2 regions of the Priestia sp. D51 genome follow, and region 2 is predicted to be linked to the other one. Evidence: riboswitches for the same ligand, from Rfam matches in the RefSeq annotation. Region 2 holds a riboswitch; the other holds the start of a gene.
The links. A riboswitch is a leader RNA that binds a small molecule or an ion and turns the genes downstream of it on or off. The one in region 2 is predicted to bind ZMP and ZTP.
Positions count from the first base shown of each region.

Region 1: it holds a riboswitch for ZMP and ZTP, as region 2 does, so the genes downstream of both, ACNHOZ_RS12990 (APC family permease) here and ACNHOZ_RS25440 (phosphoglycerate dehydrogenase) in region 2, are expected to answer to the same signal.

Region 1 covers NZ_JBLTIR010000003.1:196,778-205,492, reverse strand. The annotation lists gene ACNHOZ_RS12995 (DUF5105 domain-containing protein) at 1-212, opposite strand, end outside; gene ACNHOZ_RS12990 (APC family permease) at 392-1,987, opposite strand; ZMP/ZTP riboswitch at 2,044-2,122, opposite strand; gene ACNHOZ_RS12985 (cupin domain-containing protein) at 2,509-3,108, shown strand; gene ACNHOZ_RS12980 (DUF3311 domain-containing protein) at 3,464-3,667, shown strand; gene ACNHOZ_RS12975 (sodium:solute symporter family protein) at 3,667-5,166, shown strand; gene ACNHOZ_RS12970 (alanine/glycine:cation symporter family protein) at 5,197-6,627, opposite strand; gene ACNHOZ_RS12965 (glutaminase) at 6,731-7,720, opposite strand; gene ACNHOZ_RS12960 (ATP-binding protein) at 7,987-8,715, shown strand, end outside.
Region 2 covers NZ_JBLTIR010000010.1:90,994-99,708, reverse strand. The annotation lists gene htpG (molecular chaperone HtpG) at 1-547, opposite strand, end outside; ZMP/ZTP riboswitch at 758-836, shown strand; gene ACNHOZ_RS25440 (phosphoglycerate dehydrogenase) at 1,005-2,204, shown strand; gene ACNHOZ_RS25435 (hypothetical protein) at 2,338-2,790, shown strand; gene ACNHOZ_RS25430 (DUF6143 family protein) at 3,065-3,607, shown strand; gene ACNHOZ_RS25425 (hypothetical protein) at 4,317-4,466, shown strand; tRNA gene ACNHOZ_RS25420 (tRNA-Ala) at 4,584-4,655, opposite strand; gene ACNHOZ_RS25415 (HD domain-containing protein) at 4,762-5,310, opposite strand; gene ACNHOZ_RS25410 (GH25 family lysozyme) at 5,537-6,838, shown strand; gene ACNHOZ_RS25405 (hypothetical protein) at 7,019-7,249, shown strand; gene ACNHOZ_RS25400 (DMT family transporter) at 7,391-8,287, opposite strand; gene pdxR (MocR-like pyridoxine biosynthesis transcription factor PdxR) at 8,424-8,715, shown strand, end outside.

The sequences.
Region 1 (8,715 bases), on a different contig from region 2:
TTGGATACATTTTTCACTTTTAAATCAACTTTCAACAGCCCCTTTTCTTCACTTGTAGCTCCTTCATCACTATCTACTAAAATATAAGAAGCGCTGTCAATAGATGCTTCAATCGCCTTATTTTTAGCCGAAGTGGATCCTCCCGTTTCCTTAGAACTGTTACAAGCCGCTAATACTAGCATAAGTACAAAAACCAAAGCCAAAACATTCATTTTTTTCACAGCTGCCCAATCCCCTTTATTTTGTTTTTTTAGAACTTTATCCCAAATAAAGGTTCCCTCTGTGTAAATCCTTAAACCTTAAAATCTATGTTTTTTACAATATTTTGATAAAAACTAAGTCTAAATTCTCCATTTATCTAAATAAAAACACGAGCACCGGCTCGTGTTTTTTATTTAGATTTAAAATTTTCTTGATTGATTTGTTCAGCTTCTTTCATATATCGGTTAGATTTGCCACTTTTAATTCCCCAGTAATAAAAGGCTAATGATACGCAAGCAATCACTAGCATATCCCATCCGAAAGGTAAAATATTTTTGCCTCCGAATTTTTCGCTTCCTATGTAGGAAATAAAAATCATGCACGCTAAATAGATAAGCATCCAAGCCCCGGTTAAAAATTCTTTTTTAAAGCCCACCCATTTATTTTTCGCTTGGTAATAAAAATAAACTGGCAGGCCAATTGCCATAATAAAAATCACTTCACCTGTAAGTGGCCACCTTGCCCAGTAAAGCGTCAAAGAAGCAAAAACGAAGCCGCATGGCGCAATAACTGATGCCCCTTTTAAATAAAATGGACGGTAAAAGTGTGAAGCCGTTTTTCTTAATGTTATAAGCGCTACAGGTCCCATAATATAGGAGATAAGCGTCGCTACTGAGATCACTTCTGCTAAGACACCCCATCCTCTAAATAAAAAGAGAAACAAAAAGCAGGCTGCTAAATTTAGCCACATAGCTGGGCGCGGGACATTGTAAAGTGGATGAAGAGTACCAAATATCTTTGGCAAATATCCATTTTGCTGCATCCCGTATAACATTCTAGAAGTCGTTGCCGTATATGTAGCACCTGTGCCGGAAGGAGAAACAAATGCATCTGCGTATAACACGATTGTTAGCCAGTTAATTCCAAGCGCAATCGCTAAATCAGCAAAAGGAGAATTAAAATTCAAATGATTCCATCCATCCGCAATTGATGACGGACTTACTGCTCCGATAAAAACAATTTGTAATATAATGTATACAATTCCAGCAATAAAAATTGAACCAATTACAGCTACCGGAATCGATTTATTAGGTGACTTTGCTTCTCCTGCCATATTTACAGGACTTTGAAAACCATTAAATGCAAACACGATACCTGATGTTGCCACTGCCGTTAAAACACTCGCCCATCCGTAAGGTGCTACCCCATGCTCACTTGAAAAGTTCCCGCTATGAAAACCAGCAAAAAATAAAGCCCCTGCCGTTAAACCAGGAATAATTAATTTAACAATCGTAATAAATGAGTTTGCTTTAGCAAAGAGATTTACCGTCCAATAGTTCACAAAAAAGTAAATGAATAATAACAGAGACGCAACTGCCAACCCCTTGGACGTTAAAATGCCATTGTCTACTAATTCATGAGTCCAGCGAGCCCATTTCCACGGCCAAGTACTCATATATTGCACAGATGCAATAGCCTCCACTGTTATCGTTGAAGCGATTGAAATCCAGTTAGCCCAAGCAGCCAAAAATCCAATAAATGATCCGTGTGAATACTGAGGATATTTAACCATCCCCCCTGCTTGCGGAAACATCGCGCCCAGTTCAGCGTACGATAGGGCAATGGTCAAAATAACTACCATTCCAATAACCCATGAAAAAATAGCCGCGGGTCCTGCAATTTGAGCTGCTTTCCATGCTCCAAACAGCCATCCTGAACCGATAATCGAACCTATGCCTGTCATGGTTAAAGCAAATGTTCCCATCTTCCTTTGCATATTGCTCATCCAAATCTACTCCTCTTCCCTAGGAAAATAAAAAAAACACTTGCGAAATTTTCTCAAGTGTTTGCCCAGGCGCGCGGCTTATACGCTATATGCTCCCCCATGGTCATCCATGTTGCGCCAGTCACATATAGGAATATATTTTTTATCAGTATATAACATTCATTACTATTACTCAATACACAAAAATGTTTACATTACTTTTACAAAAGTAATTAATTATTCGTAAAATTCCGAATAAATCTTCTTAAAATCTCTTCCTAATTACAAAAAACAACTAAAACTCTAACCTTGCTTATTATTTGATTCTTTTACTTCACGAGCATATCATCTTCTAAAAATTATATTAATATATATTATTCATTTACAAAATACGAATTAACATCTATATATCCATAGAATTCTTGCACTAGCCCCTTTACTTATATACAATATGAAGAAAAGATACTAAAGTAAACTGCCCACCACTTAGCTACGCTTGAAGTGGGAGACTTCTTTTGGGAAAACGTTAACACCTACATATCATGCACTTCGCAACGAATGAAGTACTTCGAGCAAACTTCTCTGTTTACGCAAGCAAAAAACAGGGAAAATTACGAAAAAAGATTGTTAGAGGGATGCTTATGAATTATGCAAATGTAAAAGTTCTTTATTTTGATGACGACGGAACCATTCCAAATCACCCTCGTCTTCCAGTTTTGTTGTATGAACACGTATTTATTAGTAAGAAAGAGAAAGTAGAGAGCATTTTTAATTCTCACAACTGGAAAAACAGCTGGGTAGGCGGCATATATGATTTTCACCATTACCACAGCAATTCTCATGAAGCACTAGGTGTAATTAGCGGATCTGCACGCTTAAAACTAGGTGGACATATGGGAGAAAATATCGTGGTGCATGCTGGGGATGTACTCGTACTCCCTGCAGGTACAGGACATATGCGTCTGCAGTCAACTGCTGATTTTAAAGTGGTTGGAGCTTATCCAGAGGGCATGGATTACAACTTACGAACAGGAAAACAAACGGATCGCCCTCACGTATTTGATGAAATTGCACAAGTACCTATTCCTACAACAGATCCTGTTTATGGCGACAAAGGACCATTGACAGAGTGGTGGAACTAGACAAGCACTTATTGTCTAGTTTTTTTATTTGCTCGTTTTTATAGCTTCCATAAATCTATATTTGAACATACAAATTCTTTTTCTTTAATGCAATAGCAATATACTTTATCTCATCGAGAAAACTACCTTTCTTCTTTTCCGTTCTTTTTTTGTTTCAAAGGCAACTGCGCTTAGGTTCTCCCCTGCTTTTTCTTCCCTAATCATTTCAAATATCTTCTTCTCATACCCTTTTTTTGTTTTTCTAAAAAAATTTTCGTAATTTATAACGAAATTTTCAAAAAACTTATTGCTTTACTATGTCAGACTTGCTATCATAGTGAACATTGTTAGATAAATTTTAGAGGAGGAGTAAAAATTGAACAGAAAATTCATAATATTTATTTTATTCATCATTCCGTTTATTGCTCAATTCGCTTTTTTACCTTTTGTAAATAACATTCATCCAATTATTTTTGGATTACCTATTTTGCATTTATGGTTATTTTTATGGGTCTTCTTAACGCCTGTGTGTACATTTATCATTTATCGTTTACAAAAATCTTGGGGGGACATTGAATAATGCAAGGAAATTTAACCGCACTTTTAATCACATCAGCAATTGTTCTTGTCGTTATCGCCATTGGCTTTATAGCAGGACGTGACAAATCATCTAGAAGCTCCGTTGAAGAGTGGGCTGTAGGGGGAAGACGTTTTGGAAGCCTGCTCGTCTGGCTTTTAGTAGGAGCAGATTTATATACTGCTTATACATTCCTAGGTCTTACAAGTACAGCTTATCAAGGAGGAAGCATCGCATTTTTTGCCATTCCTTACTCTGTTTTAGCCTTTTTAATTTCATACTTTTTTCTTCCAAAACTTTGGACTGTTGCTAAAAAGCACAAACTTACTACACTTGCTGATTATGCTAGAGAACGTTTTAGCAGTAAATTTCTCTCCTCTTTAATTGCCATAGTAGGTGTATTGATGCTTATTCCATATATTGATCTTCAGCTTAGCGGTATTCAAGATACTCTTCGCGTTGCAGGAACTGGCTACATTAATGTAAAAGCTGTCGTTATTCTTTCATTCTTTCTTGTGGCTCTTTATACTTTTTTCAGCGGAATTAAAGGTCCCACTTATACGGCAATTATTAAAGATATTTTGGTATGGGCGATTATGTTATTTATGGTTGTTTCTCTGCCAATTATGCATTTTGGAAGCTGGGGCAACATGATTGACAATGTTGCAAAGGATGCACCTCAGCTATTAACGATCCCAACACAAGGACCTAAGGGCATTCCATGGTTTATTACAGCATCACTCGTATCTGCTTTAGCTTTATTCATGTGGGCCCACGCTGCTACAGGTGTTTTCACTGCTAAAAGTGCAGATTCGCTTCGTAAAAATGCTGTCTTCTTACCTCTTTACAATATTGTTTTAATTCTAGTCATCTTCTTAGGGTTTATTGCTTATCAAGTATTACCTCAAGATACAACGGATCCTAGATTAGCATTATTAACCTTGATTCAATATTCATATGGTGGCATTGGCCAAGGGTTAGCTTATGCAACGATTGCTCTTGCTTCATTAATTCCATGTTCTATCATGGCGATCGGAGCGTCTAACTTATTTGCAAATAATATATTTAGAGATTTAATTAATCCAAATGTACAGGGTAAAACATTAACAATGGTTACTCGTTCTATGGTTTTTGTTGTTATTGGACTGGCACTTTTATTCGGTTTATTATTCCCACAAGCACTTGTTTCCCTACAGTTACTAGGGGTATCCGGCATGGTACAAATCTTCCCGGCTATTGTTATCAGCCTGTTTTGGAGAAATCAATCGAAAGAAAGTACGATTGCTGGATTAGTAGTAGGGCTGGTTGTAACGTTTACCGTTCATGCCACAGGAAATTCATTTGGCCTTTATGAAGGGTTCTGGGGATTATTATCTAACCTACTCGTAGTTTTTATTTTAAATCCAATCTTTGCTGCAAAAACCAAAGCAGCAACAAATGGCGTGAAAGAAACATTATTTTCTAAAGGCACTACGCAAACTGAATTAAAGAAAAACGCATAAAAAAAGTTCAGCCAACTGGCTGAACTTTTTTTAGATAATATTCTCTTTTTCAGAAGGGGATGAAGTCGATTCTCTTTCCCAACATTCAATATTCTGATTGTTTTCTAATGCATCTTTATAAAAGACTGGATTTTTCCCTTCCTTTTTCTGCTGAGTATAGTCATGCAAGGCAGAAAACGCCACTTTCGATAATAGAAAAATAGCAATTAAGTTCACCACTACCATCATCCCCATAAATAAGTCTGCCAGATTCCATACAAGCTGAAGCTGAGCAACCGACCCAAAAATAACCATCGCTAAAACGCCTACACGATAAGACCAAAGCCACATCTTATTTGAATTTAAAAATTCAATATTCGTTTCTCCATAATAATAATTGCCAATTAACGTACTAAAAGCAAATAGAAATACCATGATAGCTAAAAATCCTGATGCCCAAGAACCGATATGTGTACTAAGAGAAGCTTGCGTTAATTCAATGCCGCTTAGTCCCTGCTTATAGGCGGGAGATAAGAGAACGATAAATGCTGTGCTTGTACAAATCACGAGCGTGTCCGTCAAGACACCAAATGCTTGGATAAGACCTTGTTTAACTGGGTGACTCGTCACTGCAGTTGCCGCCGCGTTGGGAGCACTTCCCATCCCTGCTTCATTGGAAAACAGTCCGCGCTTTACTCCGTTGATTAACGTTGCACCAATTGATCCCCCAAGCGCCTGTTCAAATCCAAATGCATTTTTCACAATTAGAGATAGAACAGCAGGCATTTGATCAATATTTTTAAAGATGATGAACAGAGCCATTCCAATGTATAAAACGGCTAATACGACAACGATGTATTCCGATATCTTAGCGATGCGTTTGATCCCGCCAAAAATAATTATCGCAAATATAACTGTCATAATAATCCCAATCAATAAGCGGCTCGTTCCGAAAGAGTTCTCAAATGCCAGCGTAATCGTATTAGATTGCACAGCGTTAAACACCAGGCCAAATGACAGTGTAATGAGTACAGCAAATAGCCCGCCCATCCATCTTTTATTTAACCCTTTTTCCATATAGTAAGCGGGTCCTCCTCGAAATCCGTTTGACCCTTTTACCTTATAGATTTGAGCGAGTGTACTTTCTACAAAACTTGATACTGAACCGATAATGGCAATAATCCACATCCAAAATACAGCACCCGGGCCACCAAGAGCAATAGCAATCGCTATACCGGTAATATTTCCTGTTCCTACTCGAGCTGCCATGCTTATGCAGAAAGCTTGAAACGGGGAGACTCCCCCATCTTTAGCCGCTCGTCCTTCTTTCAAAACAAGTACCATTTCTTTCAACATGCGAAACTGCAAAAAACGAGAGCGGATCGTAAAATAAATACCGATTGATACAAGTAAAATAATTAATAAATTCGACCAAAAAAAATCATTGATGACACTAATTACACTTTCGATTGCTTGTTGCACGCCTATCACCTCATTAAAAAATTTGGTAGAACAAATGCAAAACATGAAAGTTTTTTCTCTTGGTGTTTATATTATTGAAGCGAATGAATAGTACGTAAATAGACTAAAAAATACTCAAATCCCATTCTTTTGCGATTTTTTTTAGCAGCGTAACGCCTTTTACGCTATTCCCGTACTCATCAATAGCTGGACTGTAAATTCCGATACCGCATCCGTCTGGAAATGGAGACTGCTTTTTCGTATTAGGTGGCACCAATGACATGATTCCTCCTGATACACCGCTTTTAGCTGGCATACCAACAAATGCCGCAAATTTTCCTGAGGCATTATACATACCGCATGTAAGCATAAGCGCTTTTGTTAATTTAGCTACTTCTTTTGGAATTACTTGTTTGTGAAACACTGGATGATATCCGTCTAATGACAGAATTAATCCGATCAGCGCAATATCTTCAGTCGTTACTTCAATTGAGCACTGCTTTAAGTAAACCTCTAGAACTTCTTCTACTTCTCCTTGTAAGTAGTTTGTTTCTTTTAAATAGTAGGCAAGCGCACGATTTCGATGAGACGTTTGCCATTCTGATTCAAAGACGGTTTCATTAATCAGTGGTGTTTTCCCAGTAAGCATTGTTATTACATCAAACAAATAGCTTAGTTTTTCTTTTGCCGTCTCTCCAGATAAAAGAGATGAAACCGTTAAAGCACCGGCATTAATCATAGGATTGAACGGCTTTCCTGGTTTATGCATTTCCAGTCTTATAATAGAATTAAATGCATCTCCAGTTGGCTCTACATCTACTCTCTCTAGTACGTAGGGAATGCCGCAGCATAAGCAAGCTGCTATAAAGCTAATGACTTTAGAAATACTTTGAAGAGTAAATACCGCTTCATAATCCCCAGACTGGATAACCGTTCCGTCAGCACCAATCAAACAAATACCTAATTGAGACGAGTCCATATCTTTCAGAGCGGGGATATAATCAGCCGTTTTTCCTTCTGACGAAAATTCTTTTATTTGCTCTACCCACTCGTGTAACTGCTCTTTTGCAGTGACCTGTAAGTAAGACATTTCCTGTTCAATTTCTCTTTTCATTAAAATCACCTCATCACTTCATTAACTTTTTATTTTAAAGCGCTTTCATAAAGCGGGATTTCATTTTCGTTTTTAATGTACAATGCAACCTACGAGAGCATACAAAAACCTACAAAACTTTTTGGAATTATATTTTTATCTTTGGTACTCTTCTCCATTGTGCTGGACGCTGTCACAATGTATACTAATTCACGAATCACTTCAGGAGGTGTAATTATCTGAATTTTAAATCTTTCATTCGAAAAGATCCGTACATTTTATTGCTCATGCTCATTACTGTTCCGCTGGCGGGAGAGCTAAAATTTTATCCGTTAAATGAAACATTTCGAATTACATTTGGAGCTCCTACATTTTTCTTTTTCCTATTGCTTTTAAAACGGAAAACCGTTTTATCTGGCGGCTTGTTAACCGCTTTCAGCATCGTTCTCTTTCGCATCATGCTCGATTATATCACGCTCGATCATTTTCAATTTGCGGCTTCTGCACATACGCATTACCCTACGTTTTTCTTTTACTTTACGTATGCACTTTTATTTTTTATTTTTAAAGTAAGCCGCATGAACTATAGTGCTATTGTGATTGGATTAATTGGACTCATCATTGAAATAGCTGCTGATATAGTCGAACTAACTGCGCAGTATATCGTTTTGCACACAACCATTCATATCGATTCATTATCCGACATGGCCGTTATTGCTTTTGCTCACAGCTTCATTGTACTTAGCTTTTTTAATATGATGACAATTTATGAATCACAGTCACGAGAACGTCAAATTCGCAAACAAAATGAGCACATGCTAATGCTTATTACAAGCCTTTATGAAGAAACCGTTCATTTAAAAAAGACCCTTCATAATACAGAAGTGATTACAAAAGCCTCGTACGATTTATACCGTGTATTACATCAGCAGGAAAAAGATCATTCTGTGCTTAACCAATCGCTCAGTAAAAAAGCGCTTCGGATTGCCGGAGATATTCACGAAGTAAAAAAAGAC
Region 2 (8,715 bases):
CATATGTTTCATCTTCTGTATTTTCTTTGATTTTTAAAATGATTTGAGTTCCAACCGTTTCTTTTTCGCAAGGTTCGATTGTATAACCATCAGCACCAGTAGATTCCCATTTATAGGCTTCATTGCTGCCTAACGCTTTACTAATCACCGTTACGACATCTGCCACCATAAACGCTGCGTAAAACCCAACGCCGAATTGGCCAATAATCGTGTGTCCGTCCTTTGTTTCATTTTCATTTTTAAACGCAAGGGAACCGCTTCGCGCAATTGTGCCCAAGCTGCTTTCAAGCTCTTCTTGCGTCATACCAATCCCAGTATCTGTAATGGTTAAGGTACGGTTAGTTTTATCTGGTGTTACTTTTATGTAATAGCTTTCTTTGTTAAAACGCAAGGAGTCGTCTGTTAAGGCTTTGTAATAAATTTTATCGATTGCATCGCTTGAATTTGATAGAAGTTCTCTCAAAAATACTTCTTTTTGAGAATAGATGGAATTAATCATCATCTCTAATAATCGCTTTGATTCGGCTTTGAATTCTTTTTTTGACATAAGAAGTTCTCCTTTCCAAATAGGGCTTATAAAATAATTAGCACTTGAGTGGATAGAGTGCTAATCACTCTTTTTATTTAACATGTATTAGGATATTTGTCAATATATTAGGAGATTCACTAAAGAGATTAAAAATTTGACTGAAAAAAGCAAACTTTTAAAAAAAGGTTGAACGTTCTGAAAGAGTTTGCTAGAATATACTTAATTTCAAAGACTATATGTGACTGGCGAAACGCGGATAACCGTGAGGAAGCATATAGTGACGTAGCCGTTCGCCTGGGCAGAGGTAAGGGATTAATACATATCTCTTACCTCTTTCTGTTTAGGGGGAGAGGATATAGAAGTTATCAGACATGTAGGCTAAAAAACCAGACTTTTAAAAAAATTAAAAATGAAGTTCCTTTATCCAAAGGTAAAAACATGTAAAACTACGATGATAATCAGAGGAGAGTACAAAATGAGCACATTAACATTAGAAAAAGTACAAACAATCAAAACATTAAACAACATTGCACAAAAAGGTCTAAATGTTTTTAATCAAGAAGGTTATCAAATTGACAACGACAGCGAAAATCCAGATGCGATTGTCGTGCGTAGCTTTAACATGCACAGCATGGCATTTGACCAAAATTTAAAAGCTATTGCACGAGCTGGAGCAGGGGTTAATAATATACCGGTGGACGCTTGCACAGAGCAAGGTATCGTTGTATTTAATACGCCAGGAGCTAATGCAAACGCAGTAAAAGAAATGGTTTTAACTACAATTATGGCTTCTTCTCGTAACTTATTTGCTGGAGTTGAATGGACAAAAGGATTAGACGGCCAAGGTGATCAAATTCCTAAGTTAGTTGAAGCAGGTAAAAAACAGTTTGTTGGAAAAGAAATCAAAGGTAAAACATTAGGCGTTATTGGTTTAGGTGCAATTGGTGCTCTTGTAGCAAACGACGCGCTTGATTTAGATATGGACGTAATTGGTTTTGATCCATTCATTTCTGTTAATACAGCTTGGAATTTGTCTCGCAACGTACAGCGTGCAATGTCTCTAGAAGAACTATTTGCAGCATCTGACTATATTACGGTTCACGTTCCATTAACGGACGACACAAAAGGTGTTTTCAATAAAGAAACGTTTAGCATCATGAAACCTGATGTTCATATTTTGAACTTCTCACGCGGTGAGCTTGTAAACGAAGAAGATATGAAAGCTGCTCTTGAAAGTGGAAAAGTTGGTCGATATATTACAGATTTCCCAAATCAAAATGTCTTGAACATGAAAAATGTTGTGCCAATTCCTCATTTAGGGGCATCAACTCAAGAATCAGAAGAAAACTGTGCGGTAATGGCAGCACGTCAAGTGAAAAATTTCTTAGAAACAGGAAACGTTAAAAATTCAGTGAACTTCCCGAATGCATCTCTACCTTACACTGGGAAAAAACGCGTAGCTGCTTTCCATCACAACGTGCCGAATATGGTAGGACAGCTTACGCAAGTATTCTCAAACTACAATTTAAACATCGCAGATATGGTGAACAGAAGCCGCGGTGAATATGCGTATACAATGATCGATATTGACAATCAAGTAAGTGACGAGATTGTGCCTGAGCTAGAAGAAAAAATTGGTCAAATTGAAGGGATTATTACAAGTCGTATTATCTAATTTGGTTATCATCATATTTTAGTGTTTCAGCCCTAACTTTTCTAAGTTAGGGCTGTTTTTACATGGTATTTATCCTCATATCATTTCCTTCAGTCCCATAGCATATAGAAATACCTTTAAAGAGGTGAACGTTTTGTCAGAAGAAATGATAGGGATTTTGATAGGGTCACTCATCGCGCTGGCAGGAACATTCATTACGTCTGTCGTAGCTATAGCGATGTCGAAAGAGCAATACAAGCAAGAGCTTCGCAAAGCATTTATCCAAAAGAAAGTTGATGCCTATACCCATGTGTGTCAGGTTATTTTAGCTATAAAAAATGATTTACTGACAATAACCGTTTCTTCAGCCGGCTTAAACTGGACGGCCCAATCTATTAACAAACTAGCAGATGTATGTATTACGGAAGGACTGTGGATCGATGAAGAAGACAGCAAAAAGCTGGAGGTTCTGCAAAAGCAGCTTTCAAAGTTTGTATTGGATGAAATAGAACTGTCTAGACATGATATCCTCACAACCTGTTATGAAATTATTGAGTATTGTGAAAAAAAGGTAAGGATTCTTCATTTTATGACTAAAAAAGAATAGGTGATTACTACTTTAAGAAGGGGTAGTAGACGGATTAAAAAAGAATCGGAATATAAGGTCAAAAAACAATCCGTTTATACGCCAGCAGTCGACGAGGGCATTAGTAAGGAAAGGGCCAAGGGGAAATTTTTTGTAAAAACGATAGAAAAAGATAGGCTCAGTACCGGGTCTATCTTTTTGCGTTTATATAGAGATTAAATATATTTATATATGCATGTGTCCAAGCATTTACAGAAAAAACTCCTAAAATATAGTCCAGAAAGGAGACGATTGTATGTCAAATTACGAGTCGAGCAAACCGTATATTAAATCCGTTAATATACCTAATCCTTTATATCAATCGTTAAAAGGAGACTATTTTGTTGGACAAACTGAGCCTATTCGTTTTGATGGAAATAGAAACGCTTCGGGCGGATTAGTGAACCCTTCCGGCTCCGGAGTAGATTTATTTGTGAATGCTTTTACTATCACTAACTATTCAAACGAACCTTTTACTGCTGAAATTTGGTTTAATTCTATCCCCCCTGGAAAAGGAACAACTTCAGATAATGTGAGTCCAGCAAATACTACAATACGTTCAAAGCCAAAAGAAAAAATTAAATTTGCAGAAATGGTAAAAGGCGTTCCTGCTAAAGGGGTAAACGTATTTAACCGTGTTGTTCCGCCGAAAAGTACATTAGTAAGTGATGAAGACGGCAAATTTATCTTTCCAAACAACGGTTCATACGTTATTTTCTTAGTTTCTCCAGGAAATAAAGAAATTGAAGCTGAAATTGCATATGGATGGTTCGAGAAAAAACGTAAGAAGGACTGTTAACTGAATAGGTCTTAGCGATTGTATGAGAAGTGTATGAGCTATTTCATATTTAATACAGTTCTTAACAAACGGTAAGTGTTTATGAAAAGAACTTTGCAGTAGCATCCAAAGTTCTTTTTTATAGCTTGCGTTTTTTCGTTTGATTGTAGATATAACTAAAGAAAAACAAGCAAACGTATAATTCCGATTACGCAAGCGATTTGAACGGCATTTAAAGAAGTTGAGGACTCAAGAAGCAAAGCGATAATACATAAGTAGAATGAAGTAACTTTTTTGTCCAGGATATAAGCATGCTTAACATCTCACGTTCATGTCTACATTCACATTATCTTAAGTTTCAATTCATACTGGCTTCATATAAATGAATCATACTGAATGTATTAATGAAAGATACGAGGTGAAACAATGTTAAACAAGCTTTTTAGACTATTTACACAAGAAACCGAGATATCTAAAGATAAAGAAGGAGATCTCCAAGAAGAGAACGATTTTAACGAAGTTTGTGATGATCATTTCATTATAGATGAGTATTAGAAACCTTATAAAACGCTGCAAAATTTCAAGGATTGATTGAGTATATCTGTACAACCAGTAATCGTACAAGGATCGTAAAGGTATACTTTTATGGCCGATTAATATTGATAAATTGCTTTTTACATGAAACAATGCGAAAAAGATGGGCACCCTAAAAGCAAAAGGAGGGGATAAAATGGGCAAAGAACCAAACGATGAAACAAGTGAAGGGCTGAATCAGCTTTTTGAAATCATCAATGCAAAAGGCGATGAGGGCGAACTTAGAGAAATTGTAAGCAGGAGCAGTGAAAAGAATAATTATAAAAATCATGAGGATCAATCGTAAAAAGAAAATAAAAAACCTCTTCATGAAAATCATGAAGAGGTCAGATGAAATAGTATTACACCCATTCCATCCGGCAGAGTTTTAAAGTGTTTTAAACTCTTGATGCGACTGGTTTTATGGAACTGATGGGATTCGAACCCACGACCCCTTGTCTGCCAGACAAGTATTCTCCCACTGAACTACAGTCCCGCTTATGTAGAGTCTTTATTGCCTGTTGACTCTACTATATTTTAATACGTATGACGCACGTTCGCAATAGTTATTTTCAGTGTTTTCTAATTTCTTCATATGAATATTAACTTCTAAAAAAATCATTTACTTCTTGTTTGTACGTATTAAAAAAACTTGGAATTTGGCTTGGTTCCAATCCTTTTTCAGCGTATTTGCTGATGGACTCGTAGTACCATTTCTGTTTTTCGAATCCTCTTTTAAAACTATTCCAAATTGTATCTCCTTGCTGATCGTAGCTTTCTTTTAAAGACCGTAAATTGTCTAATTTATCTGCTACAATTAAAGATTTCACTTCAAGAGAACCAGTTTTCACAATTTGAATTGTATGCTGTTTACGTTCTTCCCAGCTTTTGGATTTGTCTTCTGTATGAGCTTCAACAATCTCCGCTACCTCTAAGCCAAATCTTTGTACAATTTCTTCGAGTGTTAAACTTGTATCTTCTACAGCATCATGCAGATAAGCTGCTGCAATTACTTCTTCACTAAAACCTGCTTTTTCTAAAATATTACCTACGTTAATAGGATGAACGATATAAGGTTTATCAGACAGCTTACGCATTTGGCCGGTATGAGCATGTTCTGCATACCTACGTGCTTCTTTTATTAAAGACATCATATTCCTCCATTTTTTATACAGTATATCTTCATATTATTAGTATAAACGAATATAGCTCTTCTAACGTTATGAAATTGCACAAATTCATTTCTTATAATAAGGTAAGGCTACCAAAAGCCCTTCTTATTGTACGGTTTTTTATAAAGCCTAATATCTATTTAATAGGCCTGTATCAGTTGCCATTTCCTTTTTTATTCATAGTTTGTATGAAGGAGTGATAGCAATGCAAAACCGTAATAATCAAAATATTAAGGTCATTGATGTTTCTCATCACAACGGAACAATTAATTGGGCAAAAGTGGCGTCGGATGGGGTAAAAGGCGCGTATATTAAATTAACAGAAGGTACAACCTTCTTAGATAAAAAATCATATGATAATTATATAGGAGCAAAAAATGCAGGTCTACGTGTAGGCTTTTATCACTTTGCTCATGCTGATAATGATCCTATTGCAGAAGTTAATTTCTTTTTAAATAAATTAGGCAGCATGAAGGTTGATTTGCCTCATTGCTTAGATTTGGAAGAAAATAAAGGGAAAACAAAAGCGCAGGTCACAGCCTTTGCAGTTAGATGGATGGAATATATTGAAAGGAAAACAAGCATTACGCCTATTCTTTACACCGGGTATAGTTTTATTAAATCCAATTTTACAAGCGCCGTGGCAAGATATCCGCTATGGATAGCTCGTTACAGTGGAAGTAACCGTTCCAAGGGATTTACTAATCCAGGTGATACGGCCATTTGGGATAGATGGTCTATGTTTCAATATACAGATCAAGGAAAAGTAAACGGGATTAAAGGCAATGTTGATATCAATGAAATGGATCTGGATTTCTTTAATAGTATTAACACAGGGGTGGCGGTGGTGGAAAATAATCAGCCATCAGCACAATTGCAGCAAGGTGATAGCGGACTAGCTGTAAAAGAACTGCAGCAAAACTTAATTAAATTAGGATTTGAGCTTTCCCAGCAAGGAACCGATGGCCAATATGGCAGTGAAACTGTTGCAGCTGTTAAAGCTTTTCAAGAAAAGTATGGATTAACGTCAACTGGAAAAGCTGATGAGAAAACATTAGCTAAAATGATGGAATTGCTTAAGGGTGTAAGTAATCCTATAGAAGAATCATTACCAAAGGTTACTTCACTCGGAGATAAATATTCTTTTCAAGTAAAAGCGAAGAAGGATATTGGAGTCTACAAGTATGCGAATGTAACAGAGAATTTCAGAACTATAAAAAAAGGCACGGTATTTAGCGTATATGGCTATACGAGTGCAGCATGGGCTGTTCCAGGCGGATTCGTGCAAATGAAAGACGTAGAACCTATCCCAGTTACAATTAAAACAGGCGGATTAAGTAAAGACATGGAAACAGAGTTTCGTGCTTTCTTAAAAAATGAAGGAATTGACAGTGAATTAAACGTACATGCAATAGGTAATCCGTCAGCTGAACTCACAGCAGCTGGACTGGATTTTGTAAAAGTTAAGCAATTTTTAGATAAAAAAGGCTGGTACTACAAGCAATAAACCCCCGCTCTGAAGAGTAGGGGTTTATTTTGAGGTTTTATAAAAAAGAAGAGCAGACATCAATTAAGTAATTAAAATATGTTCTAAATAACAAATTAGGTGGCAACAAAAAAGTTTTTATGTATAGTCGACCTCTAACAGTCATATTTTTAGTCAATGGCTCATGGAGGGTGAATGAATATGAAAAATACGCAGATTCGAATTGAAACACTATCCTATCACTATGAAAGCATTATGGTGAATAATGAAGTAGAGCGTGCGATAAAAAGTATTGAAGTGACGTATCGAGCATATAAACATAACCACGTTTTAAACGGGCACGTAGTACTTTCAGGAGAAGAGATTTACGATCTTCAGCAGCTGACTCACGCAGTGGCTGGGAAAATAAAAGCAGAATTAGAAACTACATAAAAAAGCGCCTTTCTTTAAATTTCAAACATTAAAGAAAGGCACTTTTTTATATTAATTATTAATTAAACTGCAAAAAGAAGAAATTAAAGTATGTTCTAAATAAAATATATAAATAAAAAACATAGCATCTAAGAGAATTCCCTAAGCCCTACGCATTACCTTTGCATTGTGAACTTTCTCTCTTTTACTATGTGTAAGCAACACGCCGCATAACGTAATGATGCTTCCAACAATGGAAGCTGCACTCGGGATATCTTTTAAAAGCAGCCACGCTAAGAAAAAGGACAGCGCAGGAGTTAAGTAAAGAGAGATGGCAGCCTCAGCAGAACCTATACGCGATGTCAGATAAGCGAGTACCATATAGGGAATAACGGTTGGAAATAATCCTAAATATATCACGCTTATTGCTGATCTGACAGAGATATGTGCAAGTTCTGTTTCTAACCCAGGTAAAAAAACAAGCATAGAAATTGTAGCCCCCCAAATACTGTACGTCACAAAAGAAAGGAAACCATATTTTTTTAATAAATTTTTTTGACATACTATATAGACGCTTTCTGCAAGGGCAGCTAGCAGAACCAGTAAGATTCCATTAACTGAGTGTACAAAATTCTCTTTGCTGAAGGTTAAAAGTACAATACCCGCAAAGCTTACTGCAGATCCAATCCATTTTCTTTTTCCGAACTCCTCCTGAAAAAGAAAAATAGCTAAAAGCGAAGAAAAAATAGGAGTAGTCGAGATCAGTAAACTCGCAATACCCGCACTTACCGTTTTTTCTCCAATGTTTAAGGCCGTGTGATAGACGGCAAAACCTAAAAAACCGAGAGCTAAAAGAAGTGGAATATCTTTTATGTCAGGCAAGGGCATGCGTGTGGCTATTGCAATAACTAACAGCACTACAGAAGCAATACTTAACCGAACAAAAGCGAGGTGCTGAGGAGAAAACGATTCCAGCCCTATTTGAATAACTGGAAATGCTGAAGCCCATAAGCTAATCATCAGTATATGTAAGAACACCAGACTAAACGTTAATTTCATACCTATTCATCTCCATTTTTCATTTTGAATCCAACCAGTATCTATTGTGGTTCCCATGTTAATAAACATTTGATAAAATGTCTTCAACCAGTTTGAAAGCAATTAACCCAACCACTTTAAAAACAGGAGTACGTGTATGAATCAAGAGAACAGTTCGAGTTATCCAAAATACAAGCAAATCATTGATTTTATGAAAGAGAAAATTGCGCGTGGAGAATGGCCGATTGGAAGTAAAATTCCTAGTCAGCGAAAGCTTGCTGCTATGTTTGATGTTAACCGAAGTACGGTCATCACCGCATTAGAGGAATTAACAGCGGACGGTTTAATTGAAGGTAAGATGGGAAAGGGAACCATCGTTATAAATAATACGTGGACACTTTTGGCTACAACTCCGCCCGATTGGGATGTTCATGTGAAATCAGGCATGC